DNA from 2 places in the Desulforamulus hydrothermalis Lam5 genome. Region 2 is predicted to be linked to the other one. Evidence: a T-box and tRNA genes for the amino acid it is inferred to sense, from the RefSeq annotation. Region 2 holds a T-box; the other holds one or more tRNA genes.
What was found. A T-box is a leader RNA that pairs with one kind of tRNA and senses whether it is charged. The one in region 2 lies ahead of ileS (isoleucine--tRNA ligase), so its partner is inferred to be a tRNA-Ile.

Region 1: it encodes a tRNA-Ile, which carries the amino acid that the T-box ahead of ileS (isoleucine--tRNA ligase) is inferred to sense. The anticodon was not compared.

What each region holds. Positions count from the first base shown of each region.
Region 1 is NZ_CAOS01000013.1:278,256-281,664, reverse strand. It holds gene DESHY_RS11495 (methyl-accepting chemotaxis protein) at 1-1,192, opposite strand, end outside; tRNA gene DESHY_RS11490 (tRNA-Val) at 1,477-1,552, opposite strand; tRNA gene DESHY_RS11485 (tRNA-Glu) at 1,559-1,634, opposite strand; tRNA gene DESHY_RS11480 (tRNA-Ile) at 1,707-1,781, opposite strand; tRNA gene DESHY_RS11475 (tRNA-Asn) at 1,789-1,863, opposite strand; gene rpoD (RNA polymerase sigma factor RpoD) at 1,946-3,040, opposite strand; gene dnaG (DNA primase) at 3,037-3,409, opposite strand, start outside.
Region 2 is NZ_CAOS01000012.1:75,768-79,176, reverse strand. It holds gene ileS (isoleucine--tRNA ligase) at 1-1,811, opposite strand, end outside; T-box leader at 1,862-2,090, opposite strand; gene DESHY_RS09730 (DUF167 domain-containing protein) at 2,188-2,487, opposite strand; gene DESHY_RS09725 (DivIVA domain-containing protein) at 2,579-3,121, opposite strand; gene DESHY_RS09720 (YlmH family RNA-binding protein) at 3,163-3,409, opposite strand, start outside.

The sequences.
Region 1 (3,409 bases), on a different contig from region 2:
GTTCCACCTGCTGGTTAGCCCCCTGCAGGGAGGCGCTGGTTTCTTCTGATGACATGCTGAGCGACTTGCCGGCCTCGCTCAGTTGTCCGGCCACCTCGCCGGTTTGTCCAAGCAACTGTCGAAAATTCTGCAGCATGGTATTAAAGCTGTGCCCCACCCGGGCTATCTCATCTTTACCCTGGACGGTGAAACTGCCGCTTAAATTGCCGCCGGCCACCACTGCCATATGTTCAGACAGCCGATTTAAGGGTTTTAAAATATTCCCGATCAACCAGTACATCACCAGCCCCATCACCAGCAGCGAAAGCACCAGGTGCAGGGCACTGTTTCTTAAAACTGCGGACAATTGCTTTAAAACTTCTGTACGATCCAGGTTGACCTTGACATAACTGATGGGCTGACCGCTATAATCATAAAGAGGTATAATCAGCACTGCAGATGCTGCATTGTTTTGGTACACCAGGTGATAGCCCCGGCCCGCCACCGCCTTTTTCACTTCCTCGTTGGGCACCGGCCAGGGATCTTGCTCGGCTGTGCCGGCCAGCGGCTTATCTTTGTCAACCTTTTGCCAGGCTACGCCGTTACCGGCATAGGGGTACATAAAGAATTCCCCGCCGCATTGTTCTTTCCAGCGAGCCAACAACTTGGCGCCAAAACCCATGCCGTACTCGGCACTACCCACATGCTGCCCCTGGTAATACACCGGGGCAACCACCCGGAAACCGTAACCGCCCCGTCCTTCCTCCAGCCCGGCCACCCATTTTTTTTCGTTATTGCACTGCAAAACGGTGGCCCGGAAGGATGATAAATCATCACCAAATTTTTGCGGCTGGTGCAAGCGCAAAAAAGAAGTGGCCGGTGGCAGGTGGAACTGAATTTGCTCAATTCCCTCCTGTTTGGCCCGGGCAAAAACCGGCGCAGTCAGCCGGTAAAGTTCTTCCCGGTTTCGCTCGGCAAAGGCCTTTTGCACCTCCGGCATTTCAATTAAGGCGCTAAGGCCCATGCCGGCAGCAGCAAACACTGCTTCCAGGTCGTTTCTGACGATGGATTCGATGTTGCGGTAACGCACTTGCTCTTGATCCAAAACAGCCTCGCGCATTTGCCGGTATCCCATGGCTACCAGCATGACCAGGGAGAGTCCCAACAGCACAAGCAGGGGGATCAATAATTTTGTTTTAACACTTTGCAGCATCCGCACACCCCTTACATGAAATATTTTAGGATTTTTTAACCTTTGTTTCCATTATTATTAAATTATCATTAAGGGGTGGGGTGCTAATGTCTTGTGCATTGCCTAAATTTCGACAAATTGCGGACACAAAAAAGGTCCGCTGGTTTGCATTATTGTCAGGAAAGTTATTCTGGTACAACTATAACAAAGACGGGACACCATTTTGAACTAAACAAATTGCAAATTCAATGGTACCGTCCCAAACCAAAATGCAAAAAAACCTCACCTAACGGTGAGGTTTTGCATGGTGGGCGATGACGGGATCGAACCGCCGACATCCTGCTTGTAAGGCAGGCGCTCTCCCAGCTGAGCTAATCGCCCGGTATATGGTGACCCCTACGGGATTCGAACCCGTGTTACCGCCGTGAAAGGGCGGTGTCTTAGACCACTTGACCAAGGGGCCGCATTTCATTTATGGGTTAATTTTTGATGCAGATTGTAAGAGGCTTGGCACCTCTCACACCCACATCTCAACTGGTGGGCCCACCAGGACTCGAACCTGGAACCCGCCGGTTATGAGCCGGATGCTCTACCATTGAGCTATAGGCCCGTTGATTTGGCTCCCCGAGCAGGACTCGAACCTGCAACCTACCGGTTAACAGCCGGTTGCTCTACCATTGAGCTATCGAGGAGCATCACCACGAAAGTTATTATACTAAAACAACTTTATCAGGTCAACAGCATATTGTTGTTTTTTATCACATTTTTTAACCGTTAATCCAGGTAATCTTTCAGCTTTTTGCTGCGGCTGGGGTGACGCAGCTTGCGCAGCGTCTTGGCTTCAATCTGGCGAATGCGCTCCCGGGTGACCCCAAACTTCTGCCCCACTTCTTCCAGGGTTCTGGCCCGGCCGTCATCCAGCCCAAAACGCAGCCGCAAGACTTTTTGTTCCCGGTCGGTGAGGGTTTTTAGCACTTCGTCCAGTTGCTCCCGCAGCAGGGTGAAAGATGCTTCCTCAGCGGGTGCCCGGGCATCCGCATCTTCGATGAAATCTCCCAGGTGGGAATCTTCCTCCTCGCCAATGGGTGTTTCCAGGGAAACCGGTTCCTGGGCTATTTTCATAATTTCCCGCACTTTTTCACTGGAAATATCCATTTCTTTGGCAATTTCTTCGGGGGTTGGTTCGCGGCCCAACTCCTGCAACAGTTGGCGGGAAACCCGGATTAATTTGTTAATGGTTTCAACCATATGAACCGGTATGCGGATGGTGCGGGCCTGGTCGGCAATGGCCCGGGTAATGGCCTGGCGGATCCACCAGGTGGCATAGGTGCTGAATTTATAACCTTTGCGGTAATCAAATTTTTCTACCGCTTTAATTAAGCCAAGATTGCCTTCCTGGATTAAGTCCAGAAACAGCATGCCCCTGCCCACATAGCGTTTGGCAATGCTGACCACCAAGCGCAGGTTGGCTTCCGCCAGGCGGCGCTTCGCTTCCTCATCCCCCTGTTCCATGCGTTTGGCCAGCTCCACCTCTTCTTCGGGTGACAGCAGAGGAACCCGGCCAATCTCTTTTAAATACATTCTGACCGGATCGTCAATCCCGATGCCTTCCGGAATGGTAAGGTCAACTTCCACTTCTTCCGGCGGCGCGTCTATGGCGTCATCTACTTCCAGTGGCTCCAAATCGGTGGTTTCAGGGACGATTTCCACACCCATGGCAGCAATTTTCTCATAAATGTCATCAATTTGGTCCGGGGACAGCTCAATCCCCTGCAGCGTATCCATGATCTCTGTATAGGTAAGCACGCCGCGTTTTTTGCCCTTTTCGATCAGTTCTTTAACCTGCTCTACTTTTGTTTCGTCCCTCATGTTGCCACTCCCCTTTCGGGCCACTTCAATTTATTCATCAGAATGTGAATCTGTTGGCTGAGATCGCGCACTTGAGCGGTATCGCCGGACTGTTCAGCCGCCGCCAACCGGGCCAATAAATCTTCCAGCCGGGCCTTATCGCTCAATTTCTTAATTGTATTAATAAAATCAGCTAACATCTGCTCGGTAATCGGGCCGGGCAGTTCCTGCAGCAGAATACTGCTTAAGATTTTTTGCCGGGGTTCGTCCAGCAAATTAAACAATGCCGCCGCCGACCGGTCAGAGCCGCCGGCCAGATAAGCATTAAAAATACTTTGATAATCGCTGTTTTGAAAGAATTGCTGTCCCAATTCGGCCAGTATTCGCTCC
Region 2 (3,409 bases):
AGGGATTTGGACATCTTGCGTCCCTTTTCATCCACTGTAAAACCGTGGGTTAGTACAGTTTTATAGGGTGGTTGGCCGGTTACTGCCACAGCGGTGGATAAGGAGGAGTTAAACCAACCCCGGTGCTGGTCACTGCCTTCCAGGTACAAGTCAGCCGGCCACTGCAGTTCCGGCCACAATGCAGGCTGGTTCAGTACCGCCAGGTGGCTGGAGCCGGAATCAAACCAAACATCCATGGTATCAGTTTCCTTGCGGAAATCTTTGCCCTTACCGCAGTGGTGACAGGTTAACCCAGGCGGCACCAGCTCATTGGCTTCTTTGGCAAACCAAATATCTGACCCGTGTTCCTTAAACAATTTTTCAATATGGGCAATGGTTTCTTCCGTAATAATTTCTTTACCGCAGTCATTGCAGTAGAAAATGGGAATTGGCACACCCCAGGTTCGCTGGCGGGATACGCACCAGTCACCCCGTCCTTCCACCATATTGTAAATACGGTCTTCACCCCAGGCCGGCACCCAGTTAACATTGCGAATAGCCTGAAGAGCTTTCTGGCGAAAACCGTCCACCGAAGCAAACCATTGTTCAGTGGCCCGGAAGAAAATGGGTTGTTTGCAACGCCAGCAGTGGGGGTACTGGTGTTTTATCTGACCATGCCCCAGCAGGACATTTTTTTCTTTTAATTCTTCAATAATAGTTTTATTGGCATCCAGGATAAACTGCCCCTCAAACTTGCCGCCTTCTGCCGTAAACCTGCCCCGGTTATCCAACGGCGCTAAAACAGGTAAGCCGTATTGCTTGCCCACCTGGAAATCTTCTTCGCCATGCCCCGGCGCCGTGTGTACAGCTCCGGTACCGGCCTCCAGGGTAACGTGCTCTCCTAAAATAACCAGAGAATCACGCTCCATAAAGGGATGCCGGCAGACCACCCGTTCCAGTTGTTCTCCTTTATAAGTATCCAGGATTGCTGCCTCGGCAGCCTCCACCGCTTGCCGGAAAGCATCCAGCAAACCTTTGGCCACCACAACTTTATGACCGTTAACCAAGGCCAATACATATTCAAATTCCGGATGAACCGCAATGGCCACGTTAGCCGGCAGGGTCCAGGGAGTGGTGGTCCAGATTACCACAGCCGCATCCTCAGGCAGAATCCCCCGGCCGTCCTTAACCGGAAATTTAACATAAATTGAGGGAGAGGTTTTATCGGCATACTCAACTTCTGCTTCAGCCAGTGCTGTTTCACAGCAGGCGCACCAGTACACCGGCTTAAGACCCTTGTAAATATAACCCTTTTTGGCCATTTCCCCAAATACACGAATTTGTGTGGCCTCATATTGAGGCAACAGGGTATAGTAGGGCCGCTGCCAATCACCCCGTACCCCTAAGCGTTGAAATTCCTCACTTTGAATTTTCGCCCACTGCAGCGCATAATCACGGCACTTAGCCCGAAACTCAACCGGACTGACCTGGTGGCGGTTAATGCCCAGTTGCTTAATGGCCTGTTGCTCGATGGGCAGCCCATGGGTATCCCACCCCGGTACATAGGGAGCATCATAACCGGCCATTGATCGATATTTTACCACCATATCCTTTAACACCTTATTTAAAGTATGTCCCAGGTGGATATGCCCGTTGGCATAGGGGGGGCCGTCATGCAAAATGTACTTGGTCTTACCCCGGTTTTTGGCCTGTACTTTGTTGTACAGGTCAATCTCCTGCCAATACTTCAAGATTTCCGGTTCTTTTTGCGGTAAATTGCCCCGCATGGGAAAATCTGTTTGTGGTAAATTAAGGGTTTTGCTGTAGTCCACTGAAACCACTCCTGCCTTTTTGCACTTTGTGTAAAAATAAAAGCCCGCCCCAAAGGGACGAGCTGATTACCCGCGGTACCACCCTCATGAACAGGACCACGCCTGAACACTCCGAACACCTTTAACGGCGGCGCACCGACCCAACCTACTCCCTGTGTCAAAAGGTTTCAGCAGGTACCTCCCGGGTGATTTTCAAAGGATGGCTCTGACCCGGATTCCACCAAGCCCGGGCTCTCTGTCCAGCTCCCATCATTTTACTTTCCCGCTCATTGGCGTTGCCAATATTTAAATAACAGCAATATTATAACCAAATGCGACACTCAGGTCAACCGCAGGCCGTAAATCAATTCGAGGAAGGCGCTTGCCGGGATTCAAGTTAAGAACAGTCCCTGCCTTGAATTGCCGCCAGAGCCTGGGCCTGATTAATTCCTTCGATGCGAACGGTCTTATTGCGGCCGGTATGGCCTGCTATGATTGTAACATTGTTTTTGGCCACCCCAAACAACTGAGCAAGAAATTTGCAGCAGGCTTCGTTAGCCGCACCATCTACCGGCGGCGCGGTTAAACGAATTTTGACAGCACCGGCCAATTGGCCGGCCAGACCGTTTTGGGAAGCTCTGGGCTGCACCCGCACTTTAATAACAACTCCTGTTCCATCCTGTCTGATATCCAGCACATAATCACTCCCCAACCAGCTTATCGGTAAAAGAGAAACCAAGCCCGGGCAGCCACCGGCCGGTGTAGTTCAGTGCCAAATATTTATCTAATTAAGCACTTTCTTCTGCCTCCTCCACAGCGGCCAGTTTGCCTTCCACCATAGCCAGCTGGGCTTCCAGCAAAGCTTTAAATTTAACTTTAAAGATATTAGCCTGTTTCTCCAAGCGGCGGTATTCCTCCAAAATGGCGCCAACCCTCCGGTCAGCCAGTTTAATCATTTCCTCCGCCTTTTGTGAAGCCTCGTGCAGCATCCGTTCCGCTTCTTCTTCCGCCTTTTGCTTAACGGTTCTGGCAGCCACCTCCGCCTGTTCCAGCATAACTCTGGCTTCCTTTTCGGCGTTGTTGCGCATGTCTTCCGCATTTTTTTGGGCCATCACCAGGGTACGCTGTAAGGCATCTTCCAATTCCCGGTAATGCACCATGCTTTCTTCCGCCCGGGCTAATTTCTCTCTTAATTCATGGTTTTCCACAAACAGTCTTTCATAATGATCTTTAATTTTTTGTACCCACGCATCCACCTGTTTTACATCGTACCCGCGCAGAGTTCTGGCAAACTCTTTGGTTTGAATTTCCATGGGCGTTAATACTGTCATTTGCTGCACCCCCGTCTGCTGCCTTTATGATGTAGAATCCTTTATAAAAAACGCTTAATGACTATCCCTATGCGGCCGCTTTTGGTATTTCCCCTTACTTCTGCCAATTCAAGCCTGCCCCGGCCGCGCAGGGAGATAATATCCCCCTGCCGTACGGGAGCCGCCGCATTGGCACAAGTATGCCAGTTTAAACTTAGTTTTTCAGCCAGTATTTCCCTTACCAGGCGTGTCCTAGAGGTGCCAAAGCCGGCCGCCGCCACTGCATCGATGCGCAGCGAAGCCACCGTG